Linked DNA regions of Aquitalea magnusonii. The protein of the gene in region 2 interacts with the protein of the main gene of each other region in a pairwise test. Links are inferred from orthologs where the notes say so. Each region holds a gene or a part of one and is shown on either strand. Other genes may lie near its edges.

Region 1 (15,153 bases), 1.4 Mb from region 2 along the record:
GTGATGCACTGGTGCGCCAGCTATACAGCCCGGTGCGCTGGACCGAAACCATCCAGAAGCTGGCTGCCGACGGCATCGTCAGCATGGCCGAGTGCGGCCCTGGCAAGGTGCTGGCGGGTCTGGCCAAGCGCATCGACGGCAACGTCAAGTGCCTGGCACTGACCGACGCTGCCGCACTGCAGGCGGCCAAGGCCGAGCTGCAATGATATTCATCCGTCAGCGCTGCTTGGCCGGTGCTGGCGGATGGTGAAGTACACAACAAGGAGACATCCTCAATGAGTCTGCAAGGCAAAGTAGCCCTGGTTACCGGCGCTTCGCGTGGCATTGGCGCAGCCATTGCTGATGCGCTGCAAGCCGAGGGCGCCATTGTCATCGGTACCGCGACTTCCGAGTCCGGTGCAGCTGCCATTAACCAACGCCTGGCCGCCAATGGTGGTGCTGGTCGCGTGCTCAACGTGACCGAAGACGGTGCCATCGAGGCCCTGGTGGATGCCATCGACAAGGAATTCGGTGCGGTGGCCATTCTGGTCAACAATGCCGGGATTACCCGTGATGGCCTGTTGATGCGCATGAAGGACGACGACTGGGATGCCATCATGGATACCAACCTGAAGTCGGTATTCAAGGCATCCAAGGCCGTACTGCGCGGCATGATGAAGGCCCGCTGGGGGCGCATCATCAACATCGCTTCGGTGGTGGGCGCTACCGGCAATCCCGGTCAAACCAACTACGCCGCGGCCAAAGCCGGTATCATGGGCTTCACCAAGTCCATGGCGCGTGAGGTTGGCAGCCGCAATATCACGGTAAACTGTGTGGCACCGGGCTTTATCGATACCGACATGACCCGTGCCCTGCCGGAAGAACAGCGTACCGCGCTGGTGGGCCAGATTTCCCTGGGCCGCCTGGGCGATGCCAAGGATATTGCTGATGCAACCGCCTTCCTGGCATCGGACCGTGCGGCCTATATCACTGGCCAAACGCTGCATGTTAATGGCGGCATGTTCATGCCTTAACCGGTCCTGTCGAACAAAAGACAAGATTTAGGTGGGCTGCTCTAATTTTTTTTTGTAGAATACACGGGTTTTGTGATCCCGAATCAGAAAGGTCAAGGGTTTAGACAAATGGAAAACATCGAAGCGCGCGTTAAAAAGATCGTTGCCGAACAACTGGGCGTAAACGAAGCTGAAGTCAAGATCGAATCGTCCTTCGTTGATGATCTGGGCGCTGACTCCCTCGACACCGTTGAGCTGGTAATGGCTCTGGAAGAAGAGTTCGAGTGCGAAATCCCGGACGAAGAAGCTGAAAAGATCACCACTGTTCAGCAAGCCGTTGATTACGTTACCGCCCACCTGAACAAGTAATACTTTCAGGCCTGTACAGGACCTCTGCGCGGTGTGGCCTTGGCTCGCCTGCAGAGGTTCTTTTGTTATAGAGGGTTCCAAACGTCCGTTTGACTGTCATCAGCTTCACACGGAAGTTGTGGGATCATCGGGAGACTGCCTCCCCTCTACTCACGGAGATTCTTCGTGTCCAAACGCAGAGTTGTAGTAACCGGTCTGGGACATATTTCCCCGGTCGGCAATGATGTTGCCACTGGCTGGGCCAATCTGTTGGCCGGCAAGAGCGGCATTGGCAAAGTGACCCGTTTTGATGCCAGCGATCTGAATTGCCAGATCGCGGGCGAGGTCAAGGACTTCGACATCAGCGCGTATATTTCCCCCAAGGAAGCGCGTCGTTCCGACCTGTTCATCCACTACGGCATTGCAGCAGCGCTGCAGGCCGTGGCTGATGCCGGCCTGGACGATGTGGCTGATCTGGACAAGACCCGCGTTGGCGTCAACATCGGTTCCGGTATCGGCGGTCTGCCGCTGATCGAGGAAACCGGCGTGGCCGTACAGGAAAACGGCATCCGCAAGATCGGTCCTTTCTTCATCCCCGGTTCGCTGATCAACCTGATCGCCGGTCACGTGTCCATCCTGAAGGGCTATCAGGGCCCGTCGTATGGCATCGTGTCTGCCTGCACCACCGGTGCGCACTGCATCGGCGATGCAGCCCGGATGATTCAGTATGGCGACGCCGACGTGATGGTGGCCGGTGGTGCCGAAGGTGCCATTTCCAAGCTGGGCATGGGCGGTTTTGCCGCCATGAAGGCGCTGTCCACCCGCAATGACGATCCGGAAACCGCGTCCCGTCCGTGGGACAAGGGCCGTGACGGCTTTGTGATGGGCGAAGGTGCCGGTGTGCTGGTGCTGGAAGAATACGAGCACGCGGTCAAGCGCGGCGCGCGTATCTATGCCGAGCTGATCGGTTTTGGCATGAGTTCCGATGCCCACCACATTACCGCTCCGAATGCGGATGGCCCGGCCCGCGGCGTGCAGAACGCACTGCGCGATGCCCGGATCAACCCGGATCAGGTGCAGTATGTGAATGCGCACGGTACCTCCACCCCGCTGGGTGATGCCAACGAAACCAGCGCGCTGAAGATTGCCTTTGGCGATCACGCCAAGAAGCTGGTGGTGAACTCCACCAAGTCGATGACCGGCCACTTGCTGGGCGGTGCTGGCGGCGTGGAAGCCATCTACTCCATCCTGGCGCTGTACAACCAGGTATCGCCGCCTACCATCAACCTGCACGAGCAGGATGTGGAAGCCGGTTGCGATCTGGACTACGTGGCCAATACCGCCCGCGACATGAAGATCGACATCGCCATTTCCAACTCGTTTGGTTTTGGTGGTACCAACGGTACCCTGGTGTTCAAGCGCATGTAATGGCCGACGCGTGTTGCGGTGCTGCTGCGCCGCAACGCGAAAACGCATTGACAGCCCGAACCGCTGCGATACACTCGCGGCGGTTTTCTTTTTTTGCGGCGTGCCCCATGCCGCTGTGTGGAACAGGCATGTTTACCGAACGACTCGACTTCCTTCCCGACCTGCTGGCCCTGCATGCCGCCCATCGTGCGGAATTCCCCTTTCTGCTGATGTCTTCTGGCGATCAGGGCTGGGACATGCTGTTTGCCGCAGAAAGCACCACCCTGTATCACGGCGGGGAAGGGGAGGCTTTTGTCGAGGCCTTGCGCGGTTTCCAGCCGCAGGCGGTGGATAACCCGCATGGCCTGCCCTTTGTTGGCGGCTATTTCCTCTATCTGGGCTACGACTTGCTGTCGCAGTTTGAAGCCAAGGTGGACGAGGCACTGCCGGACAGCTTTCCGCTGGCGGCCATGGCGCGGGTTCCGGCGGCACTCTTGATCAACCGGCGCGAGCAAAGCGCCTGGCTGGTGGCAGAAACCGCCGCGCAGCTACAGCACCTGCAACAACTGGTACACGGCATTGCGCCATTCAACCCTCATCCGGTCAGCTTGCAATCGCTGCAGGAAGACCCGCCGCAGTGGTATACCGATGCCGTGCTAAGGCTGAAGCAGTACATCTATGAAGGGGATGTGTTCCAGGTGAACATTTCACGCGGCTGGCGCGCCGAACTGGGGCCGGAAGTGGCCGCCCCCGACCTGTTTGCCGCCCTGCGCCGTGCCAACCCGGCGCCGTTTTCCGCGCTGGCCGATTTTGGCAGCGCGCAGATTGTCAGCTCCTCGCCCGAGCGCCTGGTGCGGGTGCGCGATGGCTGGGCCGACACCCGGCCGATTGCCGGCACCCACCCGCGCTCGCCCGACCCGACCGAAGATGCCGCACTCAAGCAGCGGCTGATTTCCAGTATCAAGGAGCGGGCCGAGCACGTGATGCTGATCGACCTGGAACGCAACGATCTGGGGCGTATCAGCCAGCCCGGCACGGTGGAAGTGAACGAGCTGATGGCGGTGGAAAGCTATGCCTACGTCCACCACATCGAATCCAATATCCGTGGTCGCTTGCGCGCGGAAATCACCCCCGCCGACACCATCCGCGCGCTGTTCCCCGGCGGCACCATCACCGGCTGCCCCAAGGTGCGCACCATGCAGATCATCCGCGAGCTGGAAAACAGCGCGCGCCGTGCCTATACCGGCAGCCTGGGCTATCTCAACCGTGATGGCAGCATGGACCTGAATATCCTGATCCGCACTTTCATGCAGGAAGGGCAGCAACTGCGCTTCCGTGCCGGTGGCGGTATCGTGGCGGATTCGGACCCGGAACGCGAATTGCAGGAAACCCGCCACAAGGCTCGCGGCCTGCTGCGTGCGCTGGGGGTGGAGCAAGCCTGATGGCCATGCTGATCAACGGCCAGCCGGGCGAGCAGATTTCCGCACTGGATCGCGGCCTCGCCTATGGCGACGGCATCTACCGCACCATGGAAATCCGTGCTGGCCAGCCCCGCTTGTGGGCCTGGCAATACCGGCGGCTGGTGGCGGATGCCCGCCGCTTGAGGCTGCCGCTGCCGGATGAGGCCCTGCTGCTGGATGAGATCGGCCAACTGGCCGACGGCCTCGAGCAGGGCGTGGCCAAGATTGTGCTCACCCGCGGTGTGGGTGCGCGTGGCTATGCGATGCCTGCCGATTGCAAGGCCACCCGCATGGTGTCTGTCACTGCCTGGGCCGGCTATCCGCCCGAGCGTGCCCGTGACGGGGTGCATGTACGCTGGTGTGACACCCGGCTGGCCTGTCAGCCTCTGCTGGCCGGCATCAAGCACCTGAACCGGCTGGAGAATGTGCTGGCCCGCTCGGAATGGTCTGACCCGGACATTCACGAAGGCCTGATGCTGGACACGCGCGGCCTGCTGGTGGAGGCCACCATGAGCAATGTCTACCTGGTGAGCGGGCAGCAGATCATCACCCCGAAACTGGATCAGAACGGCGTGCAAGGCATGCTGCGCGACTGGTTGTTTGTCCATGCGCGGCAACTGGGCTATCAGCTTGAAGAGGCGGAGATTATCCCGGCCCGGTTATTGCAAGCCGAGCAGGTATTCCTATCCAATAGTCTGATCGGCCTGTGGCCGGTGGCCAGTATTGATGGCCAAGCACTGCCGCAGCAGCATGCCTGCTGCGCCCGGTTGCAAGCGCTGCTGGCACTGCAGCGCTAAAGCCCATCACACATCAACGGCTGCTCGTGCTGCCTACTGACCCTGCGCTTTGGTGCGGTCTGTGTCGGCAGGTCTTGTTGCCGCGACGCTATAGCGCTGGCTTGGCTGCACCAGGCAGGCCCCGTGTTTTGGCTTGCCTGGCCGGGCTTGTTACTGTCGCGGTTGGCTTTTATCCGTTTTGCTTAGATGGAATTTGCATAAGGTTTGCTGATTAAATTATTTCTGGCGCTAAATCCGGCTGGTTATAGTGGCAGCCACGATGAGGGGAGCGGTTTCCCTTCCGTGTTCCGGCCTGCATCCGCGATGCGCCAAGGAGAATCAGCATGGTGGCAGCCAGCCTGCTGGAACAGCTTGCCTGTCAACAGCCCGCCGCACTGGCACCTATCGAACGCGACCTGGCTTTCATCAACCAGCTACTGAACGCACACCAGTTTGAGCAGCATCCGCTCAGCCTGCAGGCCGGTCGCGTGCGGGGTCGCCATGAAGAATGGCGTTTCCGTTCGGTGTTCCAGCCCATTTATGCGCTGGAGAACGGTAGCACCCGGCTGTGGTCGGTGGAGGCGCTGGCACGGGTGACCGACAGTTTTGGCGGTCAGTTAATCCCCACCGTGCTGTTTGCCGCCGAAACCTCACCACGGCGCTCGGTGTTTCTCGACCGCCAACTGCGCTGTCTGCACCTGCTCAATTTCCTGCTGCAACATCCGGCACCGGATCTGGTGTTATCGCTCAATGTGAATGCCCAGCATCTGGTGAATGTCAGCGAGGCGCACGGCCAGTTTTTTGCCGAGGTGCTGCAGCATCTGAATATTCCGGCCAACCGTATCTGCCTGGAAGTGGTGGAAGACGCCGTCAGCGATCCGCTGCGCCTGCTGGAAGCAGTGCAGCGCTATCGCAGCCTGGGTTTCCGTATTGCGCTGGACGACTTTGGCCAGGGCGCATCCAATCTGGAGCGGGTATGGCTGCTGGAACCGGATTACGTCAAGCTGGACAAGGTGTTGATGCGCCACGCGCTGATGCGCCCCAGCGTGCGCGACAAGCTGGCCAAGCTGGTGGACATCCTGCACCTGCACGGGGCGCGGGTGGTGGGCGAAGGGATAGAAAGCACCATGCAGCTGGACATCGCCCGTGCCGCTGGCTGTGATTTCGTGCAGGGCTTTCATCTGGCCAGACCGGCCGAACTGCTCAGCCAGCCTGCCTGATCCCATCATTCATTCTCTGCGCCGCGACTGGCGCTCTTCTCCAGCCACAGGCACAAACCACTCCGCATGCCGCGCAGTCAAAACCTGATCCAGCCCGCAGTCGCACAGCGCCTGTTGTAGCTGGCGGGTAAACATCCGGGCATCACTCACCTGTCGATACACTTCCATCCAGGTATGCAGGCCATCCTGCTGTGCTTCATCCTGTCTGCACAGCAGGCTGGCTTGCACGCCATGCGCGCTCAGCCCGGCTTGCATCTGGCGCAAGCGCGGCAATAGCAGGGGGGCCTGTTCCGGGCATATCTTGTAATACACATACAGCTCGCAGGACATGGGCTGGCTCTCTTCTATAGTTTGCAGGCTTTGCAGCAGCGCAAAATCGCTTATCATAGACCACTTCGCCCGCCGCTGCGGGCGATCGAAACACAGGGCAACGGTGCAGGAAAGGGGAGTGGTGTGCAGCAGGGGATTACCACCTTGGTGGTGGTTGGCGTCGGTCTGATCGGTGGCTCGTTTGCCTTGTCGCTCAAACGCGCAGGCAAGGTGCAGCACGTGATCGGCGTTGGTCGCACACTGGAAAACCTCACCCGCGCGCTGGAACTGGGCGTGGTGGATGAAATCAGCCAGGACCTGGCCGCGGTGGCCGGCCGGGCCGATATGGTATTGCTGGCCTGCCCGGTGGGGCAGATGGGCAGGATGATGCAGGCCATGGCAGCGCATTTGCAGCCGCATGCCATCGTGACCGATGCCGGCAGCACCAAGGGTGATGTGGCACAGTTGTTTGCCCAATACCTGCCGCAGCAGTTGGCCTGCTGCGTACCGGCTCACCCCATTGCCGGCTCTGATTTGTCCGGTGCCGCCGCGGCGCAATACGGCCTGTATGAAAAGCGCAAGGTGGTGCTCACCCCCTTGCCGCAAACCACCATCGCAGCCTGCGACAAGGTGGCCGAGCTGTGGCAGGCCTGTGGTGCCGTCATTCACCGCATGCGGCCCGAAGAACACGACAGCGTGTTTGCCACCGTCAGCCATCTGCCTCATTTGCTGGCCTTTGCCTATGTCGGCATGGTGGCCGGCAAGGAAGATGCCAGCCGCTGCTTTGATTTTGCCGCCACCGGCTTTCGCGACTTCACCCGCATTGCCGGCAGCCATCCGGAAATGTGGAAGGACATCACCCTGGCCAATCGCAGCGCTTTGCTGGACGAATTGGAGCGATACCGCCTGGCGCTGGCGGCGCTGACCGAGCAGGTCAAGGCTGCCGACGAGGCTGGTCTTGCCGCCACCTTTGAAACCGCCCGCGCCGCCCGCGTGGGCTGGTATCAGCGCTTTTTGCGTGAAGGGCAGACCTGAGTGGCCCGCACCCTGCTGATTACCGGTGCCTCCCGCGGCATTGGCGCGGCTACTGCCGTGCAGGCCGCTGCGGCTGGCTGGCAGGTGGCGCTGAACTACCGGCAGGATGAGGCCGGTGCCAGGCAGGTGGTGGCCCGCATCCGTGCGGCGGGTGGGGTGGCACAGGCATTTCAGGCCGATGTGGCTGAAGAAGCGCACATCATGCGGCTATTTGCCGATGTGACCGCACAGTTTGGCCCGCTGTATGGTTTGGTCAACAATGCCGGCAGTACCGCGCCCATGGGCCGCTTGCAGGACTTCAGCGCCGCGCGCATCCAGCACATGCTGCAACTGAATGTGGCCGGCCCCATGCTGTGCTGTCGCGAGGCGGTACGCCGCATGTCTACCGTGACAGGCGGGCAGGGCGGAGTCATCGTCAATGTTTCTTCCGCCGCCTCCCGGCTGGGAAGTGCCGGTGAGTATGTCGATTACGCCGCCTGCAAGGGGGCCATCGACACCCTTACCCTGGGTTTGGCCCGCGAAGTGGCCACCGCGGGCATTCGCGTCAACGCGGTCCGTCCCGGACTGATAGCAACCGGCATCCATGCCATCAGCGGCGAACCAGGCCGGGTGGCCCGGCTGGCACCGGGGGTGCCCATGCAGCGTGGCGGTTTGCCCGAGGAAGTAGCCGCCGCCATTGTGTGGCTGCTGTCCGATGCCGCCAGCTTTTGCACTGGCAGCATCCTGGATGTCTCAGGCGGGCGTTAGTTAGCCGCCTTGGCCGGTGACTGGGCCTGGGTGCCTGGTAACACAAACACCCGCTCCGGCAGGCTGAACTGGCGCAGCTTGAGCAAGGCCAGCGGGCCATCTGCTGCGCTGGTGCGCAGGATGTAGCGCGCAGTCAGCCCATCGGGCAGGGCAAAGTCCAGTTGGTAGCGCGCCTTGTCCAGTTGCTCCACCTTGGCCTGCTCCAGCAGACGGATAAACGCCCAGCGTCCGTTAAATGCCAGCGTTTGGCGGCTCCCGGCCTGCAGTGATTCCCACACCAGTTGGCTGCCCGGCTGCTGCGCATGACCTGGCCAGCGTAGTGCGTTCCAACTTGCTTGCTGGTTGAAATAGCTGACGGTTTGCCCATCCACCGTCAATTCAGTGCGTACCAAGCCAGGCATTGCCACCGGCTGCAGTTCAAAGCTGTAGCCAGCATCGCCTTCGGCAAACCAGCGGCTGGCCAGCCGGCTGAGGCTGTTGACGGCATTGAGGAAGGCGGCATCAAACGGCGCGGCATTGGCCAGGTTGGGGCTGGGCAGCCATTGGTCGCCTTCCTGTACCAGCGCGCCACCCAGGGTTTGCTGCAAGAAACGGGCAATTTCACCCTGCAGCGGGGCCAGATAACGGCCAAGGGCGGGGATGGCGGCATCATTATCGGTGCTGTTGAAGGGATAGCGCCCGCTCATCTCGCTGCCCCAAGGCAGTACGATGCTGCGCCGCCACAGCGCATTGATGTCTGCCGCCGCAGGTAACAGCACCACGGCACCGGCCTCATCCAGCGGGCTGACAAAGGCTTGCTGGGCAAACCCCGCCCATTCCTGTCCCAGGCTGGCGGCCAGCAGGGCGGCGTATTTCTGCCCGTCGCTGATTTCATTCTGCCGTCCTTGAAACAGGGCCTGCGCCAGTTGGCGGGCTGCCGCATCCGGATTGGGGCTGGCGGCCAGTTGTTGCAGTTTCAGCCGTACTGCGGTGAGGGTTTCCAGATAGCGGGTCAGGCTGACACTGCTGGCCGGGGTGGTATTGCCAGCGTTATTGCCATCTGGCGGTACGCTAAGCGCCAGCAAGGGGCCAAAGGCGGCGGTCAGTGGGTCGGTGGCGGTCTGTTGCGCGCTTGTTGTGGTTTTGCCCACCAACTGGCGGGTTTTGTCCAGCAGATTGCCCGCCAGTGATTTCTCTGCCGCACCGGCGCGGCCCTGATATTGCAACATGGCCATCAAGGCTTGCAGCGGCGAGCGTTGCGGATCGGCATAGGCATTCAACTGCTCGCTGGCGGCGGCCAGCGATGTGGTGTTTTGCCAGTGCAGCCGGTTAAGAAAGGCCTGCCAGGCGGCGGCATAATCGGCAAAGTAGCGCTGACGTAGCCGCTGTGGCAGCACCGGCCCCTCGCTTTTGCTGCTGGTAACGCCCAACACCCAGCCAGCCTCGCTACCCTGTTTGGGGTCGGCCTGCTCGAAAGCCTCCTTCAGATAGCCTTCCCATGCTTCGCGGGTATACACCCCTGACAGGACGCCCGGCAGGTTAAACAAGCCGCGGCTGTCCACGCCCGGCAGCAGGCTGGCGGCACTGCGTGGCGGATACTTGGCGGCTGCCTGCGTCAAGATGGTTTGGTACAGCGTGGCATCATCATGTTCGATGCCATTGAGCGATAACAAGGTTTGGCGCGCCGCTGCCACCAGTGCCGGATCAGCCGGCAAACGCCAGCCCGCTTGCGTGGGGAGTTGCTGGCTGTAGAAGCCCAGCAGGGCGGCACGCCGCCCCTGCGCCAGGCCATCCGCTTGTTGTAGTTGTGCGGTCAAAAAGGCCGGCTGCGCCCGTGCCGGCTGGTCCAGCATCAGGTAAGCCTTCAGGCTGGCATAGCCCTGCTGCTGTGCCCGTTGCAGCATGGCATTGTCGCTGCTGGTCAAGGGCAGCTCATTCAAGGCCAGTAACACCTGACGCAGATTTTGCCGAACCGGTTCCACCAGCCAGCGCCGTGCCGCCTGGCCATAGCCATCCAGCAAGGCCTGCTGAACAGCAGGGAGCTGGTTCAAGCCCAAACGCCACCACCACGGCAAACCCTGGCGCTGTGTCTGCTGCAATTGACTGATCTGCTGTTGCACCGTAGCCAGCGCGGGCAGGGCCACGCTCAGCGATGTGGCCTGTTGCAGCGCCTGCCGTTGTTGTTTTGCCTGCTGGATCAGCTGGAAATTGTGCTGAAAGGACAGCGCCACCCCTAATAACAGCAAGCCTGCCATGGCCGTGACCGCCCAGCCCGCCTTGTCGCTGTGCGACAGCCGGTGCCGACGTGGTGAATACTGCTGCCAGGAGCGTGCCTCGGCAGTGGGGAGTACCGCCGCCCCCTCCGCCACCCAGCCTAGCTGTACCAGCGGCTGCCCCGGCGGTAATTGTTGGCTGATGGCGTGCAATTGCTGTGTCAATTGTTCGATGATGCCAGGCTGGTCCAGTGCCGCCGACAGCGCCAGGCGCTGATTATCCGACGACTGCTGTAGCACATCAGCCTGTCCCTGCACCGCCAACTGCCAGGCCAGTTGCTGCAAATCGCGGGTGATGGCCTCCGTATTACTGGCATCCCTTATCTGACACACCACCCCGTCAGCCGGTACGGTCCAGCCGCTCAAGGCCAGGCACAGCGGCAGCCGCCAGCCACTGCGCTGGTTGAAATCCAGCAACTGTTGCAGCGCCGGGCTGCCCACGTCAGGTAGCGTGGGTGCCACCAGCATCACGCCGTCCAGCGGCGGACGCCAGCGGCCACGCAGGCCTTGCAGCGCCCGGTCTTTCATACCGTAATCAGGTTTGACATAAAACACGCTTTCCGTGTCCTGCCAGGCTGCGTGGATACTGGCATCGCTTGTCCGCGGGTCCGATACGTCGGTTTGTGCGGTATGTAACACGCCCACCCAAGGTTTGATGGCTCGCCATTTGCCGGGATAGCGTTGCTGCATGTATTGACGAGGACTCAGCCAGGCTTTGACGTCAGGGGGTGCAAATGCATCTGCTGCTGTTCTGCCGCTTAAGTGCTCGGATGGGATGGCCTGACGTTCTGCCTGTTTGATCCACAGATAAACCACCACACTTGGCAGACTCAGTAGCGCAATACACAGGCCGATGCTCCAGACTAGACGCTCTGGTTGCTTGGTATAAAAACCACCCAGGTACAGATTGGCAATCAGTAACAAGGCCATGCATAACAGCATCAGCGACAGTGCCAGCACAACGGCCCAGATACGCAATTTTCCTGTCGGTTGCAGCAGGGAAGAGTTCATTGAGATAGTCCTTTAGACGCCTGATTGGCTACTGCTTGGTCGTGATCAACCATGGGCATTGGCATGTCCAACCACAACAAGACGAGGCTTGGGTTGGCAGCGGCAGTTGCACTCATCATCCTGCAGAGCAATACGTTTGCCATGGCTCAACAGGCGGTGGCGCTCACCTACACAAATAATCTGACCGGTGCTGCCACATGCAGGGCAGCTGACCGGGTCATTTTCATAAGCCATTTTTTTGCCATGAATCAGGCCGGGGCCGGAAGCATGCACCGTGCCGCCTGCCGTGGTTTTGTCACCGTCTACTGCAATTAAGCGTTTCATGGTTGTCCTTTCGTCAGCGGAACCGCTGGCGTGATAATGCCCAGCCAGTCTTGCTGGCTGTCCTTGGCCAGCCAGCCGGTGGCGCGTTCATTGATAGTTGCCTGATCCATCGCACACAGCAGGGTGATCCACCCTTGCAGTGGACCCAGCTCTCCCCAATAGGTCTGCTGTGCTTGTTCCTGCAATGGCCAGCCCGCCTGTTCCAGCAAGGCATTTGCCTGGTCACTGGCCGACAGATAAGCTGCCGGGGCTTCATCCAGTGCTGCATTGTCTTGCGTGCGCAGTACATGTTGTCTGTCAGACAAAGGGACCGGGCGATGTAGCCGAAATGCCCCGCCATCGCGGCCCAGCATGATGGCGAATGCCACTTCAGCTGCCGGTACGCTGCGGCTGGCATCGCTAGCCGGACAGTGCAGGCCCAGACAGATGATTGTTTCCACGGGGTGGGTTTCATCGTGCAGTTGGTCGATGATGTATTCCAGCATCGCCACACCGCCTTCCAGTTGTGGATGTGGCGGCAGATGCAGGCCGTGTCGCTGCATTTGCACACGCAAGCCAGACCATGCCGCTGCACTCCCGCACCAGGCAAAGCCACAGGCTTGCATGCGGCTGCCAGGCAGCCATGTGGCTAATGTTGTGGCCAGGGTGGCCAAGATGGCTTCCTGCCGCTGTTGCCAGGATGCATCAGACAGTGTCAGCACATCAGCCATCCTGAGCACCCCCTCCTTGGCCTGAGGCGGGGCAGCGTGCAGGCCGCGTGCCAGCTTGTCCCGGCTACGGGTATCGCTACATGCCGGCCCCCATAACATGGAATCCCACACGCTGGCACTCTCCTGACGACACCTCAGCCACCAGGCATGGTGGTTGGCCTGAGTGTGCTGCTGGACAGCGGCATACAGTTGCCACAAGGCATACCAAGCCAGTCGCAGCGATACCGCTATCCCGGCCAGCAAGCACCCGGGCAGCAGGGCATACCACCAAAACAGCTCTCGTTGCGCTGCGCTCGGTGTACCCTGGCTGAACCACCACAAGGTGAGCAGGGCATCACCGGCTACCAGCAGTACACTTAGCAACAGGTAGGGCCAGATACGGGGCGGTGCCGCCAGCGGGACTGCAGCATAAGCAGGTGTACTGGCATGCCGCTGTGCTGCTTCCATGGTGCAGTGCATTAACCACCCCCTTGCTGCCCGGCCAATTCCGCCGGCTGTGCCTGAGCCCTGGCTGGCGGTTCGCAGCTTGCCGCCGCTTTTTGCAAGGCGTTCAGATAGCGCTTGTTGGTGATGTCGTCGTACAGAATGGTCCGCAGCCGGAAGTAGCTGCCGTCTGTCTCGCGGTTGCCGGTGGCTGCCACCATGAACCAGGCGCGCGAGTCGTGTATGTGCTCGTCAAACAAGGCCAGCAGATCGCGGTTGGCCGCGGCGGTCAGCCCCTGGCCATTGCCCACGTCACGCCAGCGTTGCTCGCCTTCGCGCAGCAAATAAACCCCTTCGTATTCGTGGTCCGGGTTGATCGGGCGGGAGAACAGCGTGCTCAGCCACAGGCCAATCAGGGTCCAGGTCAAATGCCAGGGGCGTTTCCAGTCCGGGTCGCTGTCAATCAGGCTGGCCTGGCCCGGCTCGGCCAGCGGGGTGGGCAGGCACTTGCCCTTTTCATTGAACAGGTGGTTGACCCGCCGCCAGTGCAGGTAGTCTTCGCGAAACTCCAGCGCCGCTTCGCGCAACTGTGAGTGGTCCATGCTGGGGTCGAAGTCCTTGGCGGGGGATGGCACGCTCAGCCCCGGCACCACCTGGCCGCTGCGCGGGTCCACCACGCCGGGCGGGGCCGGGTTGGCCGCCACTTTGTCCTGCGCTTTTTGTACATCGCGCATGGTGCTGCCGGGGCGGTTGATCACGGCGGCCAGTTCGTCCTGTGCCTGTTCATGCGCTTGCGCTTGCCGCCAGGCGGTTTTGGCCCAGTCGTTATGCATGGCATCGTCCGGCGGAATACGGCGGAAGGCGGCGGTTTGTTCCTGCTGCACCCCGCCGCTGCCACCCAGGCCACCGGCAAAGCGTTCGATGCGCCAGGCGGTGATCAGCGCGGTTTGCTTGACCACGATTTTTTCCAGCGTGTCTTCGGCGCAGTCGCGCAGTTGTGCCCAGGCGTTGAAGCGGGTAATGAGCTCAGGTGATACAAAAAAAACATTATCTCGCACTTCTCTAGGCATCCAGCGCCAGCTTTCGATACTGGCCAGCTTGCCTTCGCTGGTGTCGTAGAATTCTTTCGGCACCGTCATTGGCGCAGCGGCACGGAAAGCCAGCAGGTACATGCGGCGCAGGGCAATCTGCGACAGCTGCATGCCCACCTCGCCACCACAGCGGCCCTGCTCGCGCAGGCCGTAGCCACCGCCGACATCAGAATGCACGCCGGGGTAGACAAATTCGCCCAGATTACCTGCCGGGTAGCGGCCGGACGGCAGGCGGGTGGAATCCAGCGGAAAGCAGATGCGCTGCTCGTGCGCCGCCACCAGGTGCACATGCTGGCCGATAAAGCCGGGGGCCTGCGGCAGCGGCATGGTATGGTCCGCCCAGTCCATATGGCCCAGCGCCGGCGGGCGGATGGCGGCCAGCCCCACCGAGGCCACGGTATCGAACAGGCCGACAAACGGCACCTTGACCGGCACGCCAAACAGCCGGTACTTGCCATCCTCGCCGTACTCGCACAGTTCCAGCAGCCAGTGCAAGAAGGCGCGCGCCTCGGCTGCACCACGGGAGAAGCCATACACATGCACCCGCAAACCAGCCAGTTTGGGTGCTTGCTGCAGCTCCAGATGCTGGATGATGGAAGCCATGCCATTGCGCATGGCCTGGTGGCGGCGCTTGCTGGGCGGCACCGGCCCCTGCCGCTTGGTATCCCAGTGATTCAACTCGCCATTCACCATGTCGCAGGCAATGCGATAGGCCTCATCATCCGGCAAGTCTTCCGGGCGATCCGGGTCCGGGCTTTTCGATTTGCGCAGCGCATCAATCAGCCGAGTCAGCCCCCACAAAATGCGCATCTGTCCGCCCGCGGCGTATTTCAGCCCGGCAGCGGAGAAGCTCATTTCATGGATTTCCTTGAACTGGGTGCCCACCCCTTGCAGATAGTAGGAAAAATAGCCATCACGTGCCGCGCGCTTTCCCTGAATGGAGGCCTGAAACAGGCGGGCGATATTGGAATGGCTATTATTTGGCAGGTCGGTTTCCATATGGTTGTTGGTGCCATCGAAGAACAGCGACACATTGGTCACCAGCCCG
Region 2 (15,419 bases):
GTGGGCAAAGCCTTTGGCCGCGCCGCCACCCAATGCCAGCGCCACGCGAGGCTTGACCGGGACTTTGGGGGCAGTGATTTCAGTTTTGGGTTGGGTAATGGTACAGGCGGCCAGCAGGACCAGCAGGCTGGCCGGCATCAGGCGGCGTAAGAGCGTCATGATAGCGGGTACGGGTAGTGACGGAGTTGAATGTGTAATGGGCTGATTCGATTATTGCAGCGCAACATGGTTCCCGGCAACGCTCAGAAATCTGCCTGCCGGTGCAGGAAGTGGCCTCCCTCACCGGCCTGGCAACCAAGCATCCTTAACAGCTAGACCTTGCCCGGCCAGCTACCGGGTTTGACGAATTCGATCACCTGCCGGCCATCCGGCAGGGTATTGCCCTTTTTCTTCAGCGTGCTTTTCCAGGCATGGCCATACACCACTTCATAGGTGGCCGGCAGCTTGCCGTCGCGGCGGCGGGTTTCATAAGCCGCTTCCACCCGTTGCCAGGCCTGCTTGCCCATCAGGCCGCGACTGCGGTCGCGGGTGGCATTGTGCGCGCCGATGGCCTTGAGGTCGTGCATCACGTCGCGCACCTTGTCGTAGGTCAGCACGATCTTGTCCATGTCCATCACCGGCTCGGCAAAGCCTACCCGCATCAGTGCATCGCCCAGGTCGTGCATGTCGATGAACTGGTTGACATGAGTGGCCTGGTCCACGCCGCCAAAGGCCTCGCGCAACTCCAACAGGGTGTCGGGGCCGAGGGTGGAAAACATCAGCATGCCGTCCGGCTTGAGCACGCGCTCGAATTCGCTGAACACGCTGTCCGGAATGTTCACCCATTGAATGGTGAGGTTGGACCAGATCATGTCCACGCTGTTATCGGCCAGCGGCAGTCTTTCCACATCGGCACACACCTGCCAGGGCTGGCTGCGCTTGAACAGTTTTTTCAGCAGGCCGTCACCGGCGCGCTGACGCTCGCGCGAGGCGCACAGCATGGCGTGGGCCAGGTCCAGCTCGACAATCTGGGCATCGGGGTATTGGGTGCGCAACTGGGCGGCACCATAGCCGGTGCCGGTGCCGGCATCCAGAATCACTTGCGGCTGGTGCTTGATGTAGGACAGGCGCTCGGCCATGCGGTCGGACACCTCGCGCTGCAGGACGGCAGCGGAATCATAACTGGCGGCGGCGCGCTCAAAAGAGGCGCGGATACGGTCTTTGTCGGTATAAAACGCTTCGCTCATGCGGAGGCTTCCAGATGCTGGGCCAGCTTGGCGACAAACTCGTCCTGATGGGACAAAAATGGCGCATGCGAAGCCTGGGTGAATTCATGCAAGGTGGCATCGGCCAGCGCGGCTTGCAGCCAGCGGCCAGCGCCAATCGGGGTAATGGCGTCGCGCACACCGAAAAACAGCGCCACCGGACAGGCAATCTGCCCGGCCAGCGTACGGGCGTCGGCTTCCAGCAGCAGTTGCAGTGCGGGCAACAAGCCTTGTGGCCGGCCATGGGCAAATAATTGTTCGCGCACGGCTTTCACCGTATCGCGTGCCGCCGGGGCTCCCATCATCTGCAAGGCCAGAAAGCGCTCCAGCGTTTGCTCGAATGCGCCATCCAGGCTGGCCCCCACCGCTTCGATGGCGGCACGCTGCTGGGCATGCGGCCAGGAATCATCACGCACAAAGCGCGGACTGGTGGCCACCAGTGCCAGGCTCTTTACCTTGTCCGGGTGACGGGCAGCCCAGTGCTGGGCAATCAGCCCGCCCAGCGACCAGCCGACAACTTGTACCGGGAAGGGGAATTGGGCATCGACCAGGTCGGCTACTTGGTCGGCGTCAAAGCGCGCCAAGGGGGCGGATGCACCATGGCCGGGCAGGTCGACCAGATGCACGCAGTAATGGTCGGCCAGTTGCGTGGCAACGCGGTCGAACACGCCGCCATGCAGGCCCCAGCCATGCAGCATGACCACATCCGGCCCGCGGCCGCGGCTTTCAACAAACAGATTCATGGGCAGTTAAATGGGGGAGCAGAGTGCTTTTCGCAAGTAGCGGCATGAAAAGAAAACCGTGCGCCAGCGCCCATGCGGCAGGGCATGCCACCCCGGACTCAGGCAGCACGGCGGAATTCCTGCACAAAACGGGCCAGCCGTTCCCAATCGATGGCATGGGCCAACATCGGCGCGGAGAAATAATAGCCCTGCAGTTTGGCGCAGCCCATTTCCTGCAGGCGGGATAACTGGGCGGCGGTTTCCACCCCCTCGGCGACCACATCCAGTCCCAGTGCCTGGGCCAGCGCCAGGATGGCGCGCACGATGGCGGCAGACTCCTCCTTGCGATCGACATCAAAGACAAAGCTCTGGTCGATCTTCAATACATCAAAGCGGTAGCGATGCAGGTAAGACAGTGCGGAATAGCCGGTGCCAAAGTCATCCAGTGCCAGTTTGACCCCCAGTTCATGCAAGGCATGCATCACGGTGGCGGCAATTTCCGGCACGTCTATCAGTGCGCTTTCGGTGATTTCCAGATGCAGGATTGCCGCCGGCAACTGGTAGGCTTCTATGATGCCGCGCATCCAGCTGACCAGTTCCGGGTCGTGGAAATTGGCCGAGGACAGATTGATATGCAGGGCGATATCGCGCGACACCCGGTTTTCATCCAGCCACTGCCGCAGTTGCCGGCAGGCGGCATTGATCATGTAGCGGTCCACCCGCGTGATCAGGCCGCTTTCTTCCGCCACCGGCAGGAATAGCGCGGGTGAAATCAGCCCGCGCACCGGATGCAGCCAGCGCACCAGCGATTCGAAGCCCACCAGTTCTCCGCTGCGGGCATCGATGAAGGGCTGGAAGTAAGGCTGCAGTTGATCGTCCACCTCCAGCGCCCGGCGCAGTTCGCTTTCCAGCGCCAACTGGTCGGCCTGGTTGATACGCAACTGGTGATTGAACACGGTATAGCCCTGCCTGCCCTGCTGTTTGGTGCAGTACATGGCATGATCGGCATCGCGCAGCAGTTCTTCCGCTTTTTGATAGTGGTCGCGGTCGGCCAATACCACGCCGACACTGGCGGTGGAAAATACCTCGCGGCCAGCCAGGATGACCGGGCGTTCAAATTCGCTGACAATGCGCCGCGCTATCATTTCGCAGCCTTCCAGCGTATCGGTGCCAAACAGCAGGATGGCAAACTCATCGCCCCCCAGCCGCGCCAGGAAGTCATAGTGCCGCAGGCAGGAGCGGATACGCGCACCGGCTTCGAACAACAGATGGTCGCCAGCCAGATGGCCCAGGGTGTCGTTAACCAGTTTGAAGCGGTCCAGATCGATGAAAATGACGCTGAAGCGGGCGCCGGCTCCGGACAGATAGCCATCCCAGGCACGCCGCAGGGTCTTGGCAAAGTAGTTGCGGTTGGGCAGCTTGGTCAGCGGGTCGTGCAGGCTGTCGAACTCTAGCTGTGCATTGACGGCATCCAGTTCGCTGGTGCGTTCGCGCACCCGTTCTTCCAGTTCGGCATAGGCATCTTGCAGGTCCTGCATCGCCCGCACCCGAGCCAGCGCCGTGCCGATATTGTTGGCCACAAACTCCATGACTTCCTGGTCGCGATAGCTATAGACCACGTCTTCCTGATAGCTGTGTACCGACAGCACGCCCAACAACTCATGCCCGCAATACAGCGGCACCCCCAGCCAACTGCGCATCGGTGGCACATTTTGCTCGTCCGGCAAGGATGGGACGACAGGCAGCCGGTCCAGCAACAGCGGACGGCCGCTGTGCAGCACTTGCTCCAACTGGCCCTTGCCGGGTCGACGCGACTTGCTGACCTGCAGATAGTCATCCGAGCAATAAGGGAAACTGAGCAGATCGCTATCCATGTGGTACAGGGCAACCTGGCAGTTGCGCGCAGCCACCAGCTCCATCAGCAGGCGATGCACGCCGGCCAGAAAGGCCTCCAGCGACAGACTGGTATTGGACAGGTCGGCAATGCGGTACAGCACATCCTGGAAACGCTCGGCACGCTGCCGCTCCGATATTTCCGAACGCAATCTGGCATTCACCCCTTCCAACTCGCAGGTGCGCAACCATACCTGGCGCTCCAGTTGGCTGCGGTACAGCATGCGGTCCAGCGCATAAGCAATATGGCGGGTGACAAACAGGAACAGGGCCTGCTCTGCCGACGTGCAAGCTGCCTGGCTGGGATAAAACTGCAGCACGGCAGCACCGATGACTGTGTTGTTGGCATTGGTGAGCGGCACCCCCATCCACAGCAGTGGTACCGGCCCATGCAGAATCAGTTGCTCCTGCTGACAGACTTCCTGCAGACGCTCGCGCGTGAGCACCAGCGGCTTGCCCATGCGCATCAGCCAGGCCGTCAGCGAGCGCTCATTCTGCTCGCCGTAGAACAGTTGTTCCGGCGATGGCGGGGACGGGTCAAGCTGATCGGCGTAAAAGGGATAGTGCAGGCTGCTGGCCTGCTCGTCGTACAGTGCAATATAGAAATTGCTGGCATCCATCAGCCGCATCAGCAAACGATGCAGCTTGGGCAGCATTTCATCCAGGGTGGCGCACTCTCCGGGCAGTTGGCTGATTTCCAGCAAGGTCTCGTTCATGATGCGGGAACGCGACTGGGCGGAATGCAGGCGCGCGCTCTGCAGGTGTCCGGTCAGCAATGTGGCCACGGCCGCCGTGTTGGCGGCCACCTTGCCGCGCCACACCAGCCAGCCAATGGTCTCATCATGCAGGACCAGGGGCAGTGCGCCGCCATCCGGGCCGGGAAGCCGGCCCGCAGCCAATGCCGCGGCCGGGGTCAGATTGTCTGCCGCCCCCAAGGTAGCCAGGCATTGCCAGCTTGTTCCCACCAGTGCCCAGACTGCAGCGGCAACAGGCTCGTCCGGAGGCTGGATCAGCGCCAGCGCTGTCTGGGCCGCCTCTTGCTGGGTGGACAGGTAATCAGCCGTACTCTTCATGTCGTTATCGTAGTATGAGTTAGCCGGGAAATCCGGTCATGCTACGAACAGACGCAGTCATCCCCTATGACTGTGTTGCCGCCACTACGCAGTCCAGCAAGCCCTCCAACTGGTCCTGAGTATGGGCTGCCGTCAAAGTGATCCGCAGACGGGCCGTCCCCTCAGGTACGGTGGGTGGCCGTATTGCAGGCACCCAATATCCACGCTCCTTCAATCGTGCAGCCAGCAACATTGCCTGCTCGTTCCTGCCTATGATAATCGGCTGTATCGGCGTTCGCGATGGCATGAGCTGAAAATTTACATCAGCCAGACGCTCCCGCACGCTGCGCACATATTGCTGCAAGCGAGTCCTGCGCCAGGGCTCGCCAGCAATCAGTTGCAGGCTGGCCAGTACGGCAGCGGCCAGCGCTGGTGGTTGGGCAGTGGTAAAAATATAGCTTCGCGCACTGTTGACCAGCCATTGCACCAGTTGCTGGCTGGCGGCGACAAAAGCACCGGCCACGCCGGCAGCCTTGCCCAGCGTGGCCATATAGATCAGACGCTCACCTTGCAGTCGGTTTTCCGCCGCCGACCCACGCCCATCGCCCAAGATGCCAAAACCGTGCGCATCATCGATATAAAGCCAAGCGTCGTATTTATCGGCCAGTTGCAGCAGTTCCTTTAACGGTGCCTCATCGCCATCCATGCTATACACCGCATCCACGGCAATCAGCCGCGTCCGTGCCGGGGTGCTGGCCAGCAATTCTTCCAGATGCTGCAGATCGTTATGGCGAAAACGGCGAAAGCTGGCACGCGACAACAGGCAGGCATCATTCAGTGATGCATGGTTGAGCTTGTCGGCAAACACAGCGTCGCCGCGCCCCACCAGACTGGTAATCACCGCCTGGTTGGCAGCATAGCCGGAACTAAACAACAGAGCCGCCTCGCAACCACAATAGCGGGCCAGGGCCTGCTCGGCCTGCTCATGCACGGCAAAGTGACCGGCAACCAGATGCGATGCCCCGCCCCCCACACCCCAGCGGCTCAATGCCTGCTGGGTGGCTTCAATCAAGGCCGGGTGATTGGCCAAACCCAGGTAATCATTACTGGCAAATGCCACATAACTTTTACCCGCAATAACCACCTGGCTGGACTGTGGCGTTTCCAGGATGTGACGCTGCCGGAACTGGTGCTGCTGTTGCAATTCCAGCAGTGCGCCGGGGATATCTTGGGCTCGCATGGGGCTTTCCGGAAAATAGGCTAAAACGGGCCGGATTCGGGCAAAAGTATTCCTTATATATACATTGCAAAAATCCAGCCGGACGAAGGCAGTAAAACCAGACAATTTACAGCGGTGACAAGTCCAGTTTTTCCATCAACAAACGGTCGGCATCGACATCAGGATTTCCCGTCGTCAGCAGCTTGTCGCCGTAGAAAATCGAGTTGGCACCGGCCAGAAAACACAGTGCCTGCATCGCCTCGGGCATCTCGCGACGACCTGCCGACAGGCGCACATAACTCTTGGGCATGGTGATGCGGGTGACGGCGATGGTGCGGACAAATTCGGTCCAATCCAGCGGCTCGGCCCCATCCAGCGGCGTCCCTCCCACCTTGACCAGATTGTTGATCGGCACCGACTCCGGCTGTGGCTCCAGATTGGCCAGTTGGGCAATCAGGCCTGCCCTGTCCGCACGGGTTTCATTCATGCCGACAATGCCGCCACAGCATACCGACAACCCGGCACCACGCACCTTGCCCAGCGTGTCCAGCCTGTCCTCGTACTCACGGGTATGAATGATGTCGCCATACTTTTCCGGCGCGGTGTCCAGATTATGATTGTAATAATCCAGACCGGCCTGTTTCAGCTTTTCCGCCTGCCCATCCTTCAACAGGCCAAAAGTGGCACAGGTCTCCAGGCCCAGCGCCTTCACTTCGCTCACCATGCGCAAGGTCTGCTCCAGATCGGCATCCTTCGGCCCGCGCCAGGCAGCCCCCATGCAAAAGCGGCCAGCCCCGTTGGCCTTGGCGGTACGTGCGGCATCAATCACCTCATCCACCGTCATCATCGGCTGGTTCTCCACCGGGGTATCGTGATGCACCGATTGCGGACAATAGCCGCAATCTTCCGGACAGCCACCGGTCTTGATGGAAATCAGCGTCGATAGCTGTACCTTGGTCGGATCAAAGAACTGACGATGGATCTCGGCCGCACGGAATACCAGTTCCATGAATGGCAGACTGAGCAGAGCCTCGATCTCCGCGACCGACCAGGTGCCGCTCTCCGGATGAGGTGTGGCAGGACGGGAAAACTGGATGGTTTGCATGGTCATAATGCGCTTTCTTTGCAACAGAAATGCCAATTGTATTTATTGCCAAATTACAACTGAACAAATGGATAATTTAAGAAAAAAACAGCATGCCTGAGAGTGTCTGGCCGCAGTCTTGCAGAGGGGTTTACATGCTGTCAAATATCAAAAGAAAATTTATTGACAATTGCCCAATATTTAATCAGAAATGTTTGTTGTGTAATCACCCAAACTGTCCCGCCGGGCTATGCAACGGCTGTAAAGCCAGCTTGCCCCGCTTGCCAACAATCCATTGTCCCATTTGCGCAGAACCAGCACTGACGCGGGATATCTGCCGCTTTTGTCTGCAGCGCCCACCCGCATTCGATGCCATACACACTCCATACCTGTTTGGCTACCCCCTTAATGCAATTATTTATGCAGTGAAGTACGGAAAACGGCTGGAAATGACGGGTGTACTCGCCAATCTGATGGCTGAATTTGCGCTAGAAACCCAGGTTTTCAGTGATCTGGTGATCCCCGTTCCCTTGTCAAAAGAACGACTTGCAGAGCGCGGCTTTAACCAGAGCATTCCACTGGCCCAGGCAATCGCTGCTACAATGCAAAGCCGTTTTTCTGCCACACTGTGTTGGCGAAAACGCAACACTGTGCCGCAAGCCTCTCTCGGACGCGCCGAAAGACGCCGAAACGTCCGCCATGCCTTTGGCGTAAAACAACGCATTGACGGGCTTTCCGTCACCATTGTGGACGATGTGGCAACCAGTGGAGCGACCCTCAGTTCCCTGGCTGAAAAGCTCAAAAAACAGGGGGCAAAACGGGTCGATGCGTGGGTGCTCTGCAGGGCATCTTTCCCAAAAACTTGACCAAGATTTTGATTCTTTGGAACAATCCAGCCAGCCAACGATGTTCACCGTTGTTCTTTTTCAGCCGGAAATCCCGCCCAATACGGGCAATGTGATTCGTTTATGTGCCAACACCGGCTGTGAACTGCATCTGGTCAAACCCATGGGTTTTCCCATGGAGGATGCCAAGTTGCGACGCGCGGGGCTCGACTACCACGAATATGCCCGTGTCGTTGTCCATGAAAACTGGGCTGCCTGTCAGCAGGCCCTGCAAGGACGGCGGATTTTCGCTGCAACCACCAAAGGCGCCACGCGCCACGACCAGATCAATTTCCAATCTGGGGACGTATTGCTGTTCGGTCCCGAATCCCGCGGCTTGCCGCCAGAAGTGCTGGAGGATTTTCCTTCCACACAGAGGATTCGTTTGCCCATGCGTCCCGAATCGAGAAGCCTGAACCTTTCCAACGCCGTCGCGATCACGGTGTTCGAAGCGTGGCGGCAACTGGATTTTGCAGGAGGAAGCTGACAGTTCACAGGCCGGCCAACACTAACGGGCCAGCAAGAAATGTTGATGCCTGAAGTGAAGCGGATGGCATGCCGGGCCTGTGCCCGTCATGGTGCAGGCAGCAGTAACAGGCAGCCAATCCATGTACCCGAAGGCAGCGGGTAACGCCCGCAAGGGCAGTACCCGCCGACGTTTTTTGATGTGCCCAACAGCATAAGGGAGGTCTATGCAATCAGTACTCCGATGGCTGTGGCTTGTTTTTGTCAGTCTCGTACTCGTGGCCTGCTCCACCGTGAAGACGGCGAGCGCGACCAGCCAGTCGGCCAAGCCGACCAATAAGCCCACCGTAGCCAACAACAAGGGCGGTGCCTATTTTCAGAAAGACGGCCCTGCCGACCACATCCCGGTCAACCTGAACCTGGTACCGGATGCAGTACCCCAGACGGAACCGCTGATCAAGTCAGCCAACCAGCCTTACACCGCGATGGGCATGAGTTTCCGCCCGGACACCAGTGAAAAGCCGTTCCGGGCCACCGGCCTGGCTTCCTGGTATGGCAAGCAGTTTCATGGTCGCAAGACCACCTCGGGCGAAAAGTACGATATGTTCGCCATGACGGCGGCACATCCGACCCTGCCGATTCCGAGCTATGTTCGGGTGACCAATGCCGCCAATGGCAAATCAGTCATCGTGCGCATCAATGACCGTGGTCCTTTCCACAAGAATCGCGCGATGGACCTGTCCTATGCGGCGGCCTACAAGCTTGGTTTCATCAAGCAAGGCAGCGCCAAGGTCAATATCGAGCGCGTGTGGCCGGTAGCCGGTGGCGAGGCTGTCGCCAGCAATAGTCCGGAAATCCGCCAGGAAGACAACCCGCGCTATCTGCAACTGGGTTCCTTCAACAAGCTGGCCAATGCCGAAGCACTGTTGAAGAAAATGCTGGACGAGATGGACGACCATTACGATGCCAAATTGGGTATCGTGAACCAGCAGGGTAACTACAAGGTGCGCCTTGGCCCCTTCCCGACGGATGCCGCCGCCCGCAGCGCTGCAGAAAGCCTGAAGGTATCGAGCGTGGTGCTGAATAACTAAGTTCCACCAGCACAGCGGATGGCCGTCTGAAGATCGCAAGCGAGAGCATCTGCTCTCGCTTTTTTCATGGCTGCGCCAGCGCGGGCATAAAAAAACCCGGCGCTTAATGCGCCGGGTCAAAGGCCTTAATTGTCAGCGTAAGGCTCCCGCTCAGGGAGGCAAGCGGGAGGTGCCGAAGCACCTGCACGGTTAGTACGGTCTTTGCTGACAAAGTTCCATCATTCCTCTCCCGGCGCCGTATCCTGTTCTTTCAGTACAGCATCGAACCAGCCTTCAACCACCTGCTCCACCTGCTCGGTACCGGTTTTCTTCAGACTGGAGAACAGTTGTACCGATACTGCCGGGTAATCTGCCAGCTCGCGCCTGACCATGGTCAAGGTCTGCTGCTGGTCGCTGCGCGATAATTTGTCAGATTTGGACAGCAAAATATGTACCGGTCGGCCGGTATCGCGGAAGAAAGTAAGCATTTGCCGGTCCAGCTCTAACAGCGGACGGCGCGAGTCCATGATCAGGATCAGCCCGATCAGGCTGTCACGCGTTTGCAGATAGCGCCCCAGCAACTGCACCCAATGCGCGCGTACGGCTTCCGGTACTTCGGCATAGCCGTAACCCGGCAAATCCACCATGAAGCGCTCGTGGCCCAGGTCAAAGAAGTTGATATGCTGGGTACGGCCCGGGGTCTTGGAGACATACGCCAGCCGGGTCCGGTTGGCCAGGGTATTGATGGCGCTGGACTTGCCGGCATTGGACCTTCCCACGAAGGCAACCTCGGCGCGGGTGGGCGGCAGGTCCTTCAAATGGTTGACGGTGGTATAAAAAGTGGCGTTTTTAAAAATCGACATAGTAGTAAGGTTGATTTCAGTTGGTATAGAATAACAGGTTTGAAATTGCCACTTTTACAGATATTTAAGAATTCCTCACAAGGAGCGATCATGAAACGGATGATGCTGTTGGCTGTAGCTGCGGCAACCCTGGCTGGAAGTGCATGGGCAGAAGGCATTGCCAAGGGAGACCCGGTAAAGGGCAAGCAGATCGTTGACACGGTATGTGCCGCCTGTCACGGTGCTGATGGCAACAGCGTAGCGTCGGCAAACCCGACCTTGGCCGGCCAGCATGAGGTTTACCTCTACAACCAGCTGCAAGCCTTCAAGAAGGGTGAGCGCAAGAATCCGATCATGCTGGGCATGGCCTCTGCGCTGTCCGATGCTGACATGCGCAATGTCGCTTCCTACTTCAGCCAGCAAAAACCCAAGGCGCGCGAAGCGGCCAACAAGGAACTGATGCCGCTGGGCGCCAAGATCTACCGCGTTGGCAACCCGGCCAGCCACCTGCCTGCCTGTATGGCTTGCCACGGTCCTGCCGGTAATGGCATTCCGGACCAGTTCCCGCGTGTTGGCAGCCAGCACGCTGCCTATATCGCCAAGCAACTGGCTGACTTCAAGGCGGCTACCGATCGCAAGAACGTGACCATGTCCGATGTAGCTTCCCGCATGACTGATGCCGAAATGAAGGCTGTGGCCGAATACATTTCGGGTCTGCGCTAATCGCAACTTTTGCGGATAGCCTTGTTCAAAAGGGAAGCCATAACCGGCTTCCCTTTTTGTGTTCGGCACCAAGATGACTAAAAACACACGCCACACCGCGGTTTACAAGCTGTACGAACTGTTCAGTTCCATGCGTTTTGCCATTGGTCTGCTGACCATTCTGGCCATCGCCTCGATCATCGGTACCGTACTGAAGCAAAACGAGCCCTACCCCAACTATGCCTTCGAATTCGGCCAGTACTGGTTTGCCGTGTTCGAACAGCTAGGCCTGTACGATGTCTACCACTCCGGCTGGTTCCTGACCATTCTGGCCTTCCTGGTGCTGTCCACCACCTTGTGCATCGTGCGCAACGGACCGGGCTTCATCAAGGACATGAAAGCCTATCGCGAAAAGGCATCGGACAACTCGCTGGCGGCGATGAAGCACAGCGTGGAAATCGATGCAGACAACAGCGACCCCGAGCAACTGCGGGCCTACCTGCGCGGTCAGGGCTGGCGCTGGCGTGAACACCAGCGCGCAGACGGCAGCCTGGTACTGGCCGCCAAAAAAGGCGCAGCCAGCAAGCTGGGCTACTTTTTTGCCCACATCGCCCTGGTCGTCATCTGTATAGGCGGGCTGATGGATGGCAACCTGCCGCTGAAGCTGGCGGAAATGGTGGGCAGCGTGGTGCCGGAAACCCGCGACATTCCACAAAGCCAGATTCCTCCCCAAAGCCGTTTGTCCACCTCCAACCTGTCTTTCCGCGGCAATGTCACCATTGCCGAAGGCAAGAGCGGTGATGTCATCTTCCTGAACTCCGGCAATGGCTATCTGGTGCAGGACTTGCCCTTTACCGTGACGCTGAAGAAGTTCTATGTCGACTACTACAGCAATGGCATGCCCAAGCTGTTTGCCAGCGACATCGCCGTCACCGACAAGGCCACCGGCAAGGTGACTGAAGCGCAGGTGAAGGTAAACCATCCGCTGATCGTGGATGGCGTAGCCATCTACCAGGCCAGTTTTGGCGACGGTGGCTCCCCCCTGACCTTCAGGGCATGGAATCTGGATGCGCCACAAATGGCACCGGTGGCCATCAAGGGCGTGTCGATGGCGGCACAGCCCTTGCGTGCCAATGGCAAGGACTACAGCCTGGAATTCGGCGAACTGCGTGTGTTCAATATCGAGAACATGGGCGGCAAGAATACCGATGCCAGCGACAAGACCCTGTCCGAACGCATGCAGGATGCCCGCGAGGTAAAGCATGAGAAGCAACTGAAGAACATCGGCCCGTCGGTTACCTTTAAGCTGCGAGACAAGCAGGGCCAGGCGGTGGAGTTCCATCATTACATGGCCCCGATCCAGCAAGATGGTGTCAGCTATCTGGTGGCCGGCGTACGCAACAAGGTATCGGAACCCTTCCAGTACCTGCGCCTGCCGCTGGACGACAGCATGTCGCTGGACAGCTTCATGCGCCTGCGTGCCGCCTTCATGAATCCCGCCCTCTATGATGAAATTGCCAAGCGCACCACCGCCAAGGCCATGCAGGGCTCGGCCATCAGCCCGGCCATGCAGCAGCAGTTTGCCAATAGCGTGAAGTGGATTCTGGGCCGCTTTGCCCAAGGTGGTTTTGTGGCGCTGGAGCAGTTCCTGGATGAGAAAGTGCCACAGGACAAGCGCCAGGCAGTGGCCCAAACTTACGTCAAAATCCTGCAAGGCGCAGTAGTGGATGTGATGGATGTGGCCGATGCCAAGGCCGGCATCAAGCCAGTGGCCATGGATGGCAAGCGTTACCGCTTCCTGCTGGACAGCCTGGTGGGCATCAGTGCGCTGCATGATTACAACGCCCCGGTATTCCTGCAACTGCAAGGCTTTGATCAGGTACAGGCTTCCGGCCTGCAATTGACCCGCTCACCAGGCAAGAACCTGGTGTATCTTGGCTCGCTGATGCTGGTGATCGGCATCGTGCTGATGTTCTATATCCGGGAAATCCGCCTGTGGATACGCTGCGCTCCCGGCAGCGTCAGGGTGGCCATGAGTTCCAACCGTCACAACCGTGATCTGGATGCGGACTTCCGCCGCCACAGTGAGGCAATTCAACAGTTGGTACGAGGTAAGTGATGGAACTGGCGCAATCCTTTGTCGAACAACCGCTGTACAAGCGGCTGAAACTGGCTGACTGGCTGTATGCCCTGCTGGTACTGGTGGCGGCCGTACAAGCCTGGCGCTTGTACAACCCGTACATGGATGGCTACGAACAAGCCATCCTGGCGGGTTCGGCCATTGGTCTGGTGGCACTGGGCTGGTTCTGGAAAGCCTGGCGCTGGTTCTTCCCACTATCGGCCTGCGTGGCACTGCTGGGCATCAGCCTGTACCACGGCGAGCTGGCACGCGGCCAGACGGCGTTCTGGCTGAAGTTCCTGCTGTCCAGCCAATCCGCCATCATGTGGATGTGTACGCTGTTCTTCCTGGCCACCCTGGTGTACTGGGCCGGGCTGCTTACCCGCTCGGCCATGCTGTCGCGCATGGGCAGCGGCCTGACTTGGGCCGCCGCCGTGATGGGCGCTGCCGGCTTGTTTGTGCGCTGGTACGAGAGCTACCTGATCGGCAGCGATGTTGGCCACATTCCGGTATCCAATCTGTACGAAGTCTTCATCCTGTTCACCCTGATCACCGCGCTGATGTACCTGTACTACGAAGCCCGCTTTGCCACCCGCCAGGCCGGTGCCTTCGTCCTGCTGGTCATCTCCGCCGCCGTTGGCTTCATCCTGTGGTACAGCTTCGACCGCCAGGCGCATGAAATTCAGCCCTTGATTCCGGCCTTGCAGTCGTGGTGGATGAAGATTCATGTTCCGGCAAACTTTGTCGGCTATGGTGCGTTTGCCATGTCGGCCATGCTGGGTGTGGCCGAACTGCTGGTGCTCAAGGGCGTACTGAAAGACCGCCTGCCCAGCGCCGAAGTGCTGGACGAAATGATGTACAAGGCCATTTCCATCGGCTTCCTGTTCTTTACCATCGCCACCATTCTGGGTGCGATGTGGGCGGCCGATGCCTGGGGCGGTTACTGGAGCTGGGACCCTAAAGAAACCTGGGCGCTGATCGTGTGGCTGAACTACGCCGCCTGGCTGCATATCCGGCTGGTGAAGGGCTGGCGCGGCAAGCCACTGGCCTGGTGGGCGGTGATCGGTTTGCTGGTCACTACCTTTGCCTTCCTTGGCGTAAACATGTATCTGACCGGCCTGCATTCCTACGGCGGCCTGTAACCCTCCTCCAGCCCCGGCCTGCAGCACTGCCGGGGCTTTGCTTTGCCTGCACCACGGACAAGATGGCCGTGGTTTGTTATTGTGTTGACTGTTTCTTTTCAAGGACCCCGTTTTACATCATGGATTTATCCTGGCTGTCTGACCCTTATGCCCTGCTCGGCCTCCTCACCCTGATCGTGCTGGAGGTAGTGCTCGGCGTCGACAACCTGATTTTCGTGGCCATTCTGGCCGAAAAACTCCCACCCCATCAGCGCGACCGCGCCCGTGTGCTGGGCCTGTCGCTGGCGCTGATCATGCGGCTGTTCATGCTGGCGGGCATCAGTTGGCTGGTGAAACTCACCGAACCGCTGTTCTCCGTACTGGGCCAGAGCTTTTCCGGCCGCGACCTCATCATGCTGTGCGGCGGCCTGTTCCTGCTGTTCAAGGCCACCATGGAGCTGCACGAGCGGCTGGAAGGCGTGGAACACAGCGAGGGCAATGGCCAGAAGGCTTATGCCGCCTTTGCCACCGTGGTGGTGCAAATTCTGGTGCTCGATGCGGTGTTCTCCATCGACTCGGTGGTGACGGCCATTGGCATGTCCGAGCACTTGAGCATCATGATGCTGGCGGTGGTGATTGCCATGAGCATGATGATCATGGCCAGCAAGCCGCTCACCCGCTTCGTCAACGCCCACCCCACCGTGGTGATGCTGTGCCTGGGCTTTTTGCTGATGATCGGCTTTAGCCTGATTGCCGACGGCTTCGGTTTCCATATTCCCAAGGGCTATCTGTACGCCGCCATCGGTTTCTCGGTACTGATCGAGGTTTTCAACCAGATTGCCAACGTCAACCGTCAGCGCTTCCTCAATAGCCGCAACAGCTTCCGCTCCCGTACCGCCGACACCGTACTGCGCCTGCTGGGCAATGCGCCGCTGCAACACGGCGGCCATCACGAGCAGGAACACGAGGAAGGCCCGCACGAGGACGCGGAAGAAGCTTTTG

Evidence for each region.
Region 1: the proteins of bioH (region 2) and acpP interact in binary tests that used the Escherichia coli proteins (3 or more experiments, as listed by UniProt). The link is inferred for Aquitalea magnusonii from one-to-one orthologs.

Annotation. Positions count from the first base shown.
Region 1 is NZ_AP018823.1:3,019,134-3,034,286, reverse strand. Bases 1-2,741 are described here. They hold acpP (acyl carrier protein), read left to right. Parts: upstream 1-1,121; coding sequence 1,122-1,361; downstream 1,362-2,741. Other genes in these bases: fabF (beta-ketoacyl-ACP synthase II), read left to right, coding at 1,527-2,741; fabG (3-oxoacyl-ACP reductase FabG), read left to right, coding at 276-1,013; fabD (ACP S-malonyltransferase), read left to right, coding at 1-206. Outside these bases: more of fabF, read left to right, coding at 2,742-2,768; DLM_RS14425 (aminodeoxychorismate synthase component I), read left to right, coding at 2,897-4,189; pabC (aminodeoxychorismate lyase), read left to right, coding at 4,189-5,004; DLM_RS14415 (EAL domain-containing protein), read left to right, coding at 5,328-6,203; DLM_RS14410 (DUF4936 family protein), read right to left, coding at 6,213-6,590; DLM_RS14405 (prephenate dehydrogenase), read left to right, coding at 6,657-7,547; DLM_RS14400 (SDR family oxidoreductase), read left to right, coding at 7,548-8,294; DLM_RS14395 (ImcF-related family protein), read right to left, coding at 8,291-11,557; DLM_RS24055 (PAAR domain-containing protein), read right to left, coding at 11,603-11,881; DLM_RS14385 (hypothetical protein), read right to left, coding at 11,878-13,038; DLM_RS14380 (T6SS phospholipase effector Tle1-like catalytic domain-containing protein), read right to left, coding at 13,050-15,153. UniProt on the Escherichia coli protein: Carrier of the growing fatty acid chain in fatty acid biosynthesis.
Region 2 is NZ_AP018823.1:4,452,146-4,467,564, reverse strand. Bases 106-2,887 are described here. They hold bioH (pimeloyl-ACP methyl ester esterase BioH), read right to left. Parts: upstream 1,988-2,887; coding sequence 1,223-1,987; downstream 106-1,222. Other genes in these bases: DLM_RS20925 (EAL domain-containing protein), read right to left, coding at 2,086-2,887; bioC (malonyl-ACP O-methyltransferase BioC), read right to left, coding at 312-1,226; DLM_RS20940 (patatin-like phospholipase family protein), read right to left, coding at 106-159. In the rest of the region: more of DLM_RS20940, read right to left, coding at 1-105; more of DLM_RS20925, read right to left, coding at 2,888-4,932; bioF (8-amino-7-oxononanoate synthase), read right to left, coding at 4,997-6,151; biotin synthase BioB, read right to left, coding at 6,258-7,241; DLM_RS20910 (ComF family protein), read left to right, coding at 7,370-8,080; tRNA (uridine(34)/cytosine(34)/5-carboxymethylaminomethyluridine(34)-2'-O)-methyltransferase TrmL, read left to right, coding at 8,121-8,585; DLM_RS20900 (septal ring lytic transglycosylase RlpA family protein), read left to right, coding at 8,857-9,654; yihA (ribosome biogenesis GTP-binding protein YihA/YsxC), read right to left, coding at 9,873-10,496; DLM_RS20890 (c-type cytochrome), read left to right, coding at 10,587-11,198; DLM_RS20885 (cytochrome c biogenesis protein ResB), read left to right, coding at 11,272-13,296; c-type cytochrome biogenesis protein CcsB, read left to right, coding at 13,296-14,438; DLM_RS20875 (TerC family protein), read left to right, coding at 14,558-15,419. UniProt on the Escherichia coli protein: The physiological role of BioH is to remove the methyl group introduced by BioC when the pimeloyl moiety is complete. It allows to synthesize pimeloyl-ACP via the fatty acid synthetic pathway through the hydrolysis of the ester bonds of pimeloyl-ACP esters.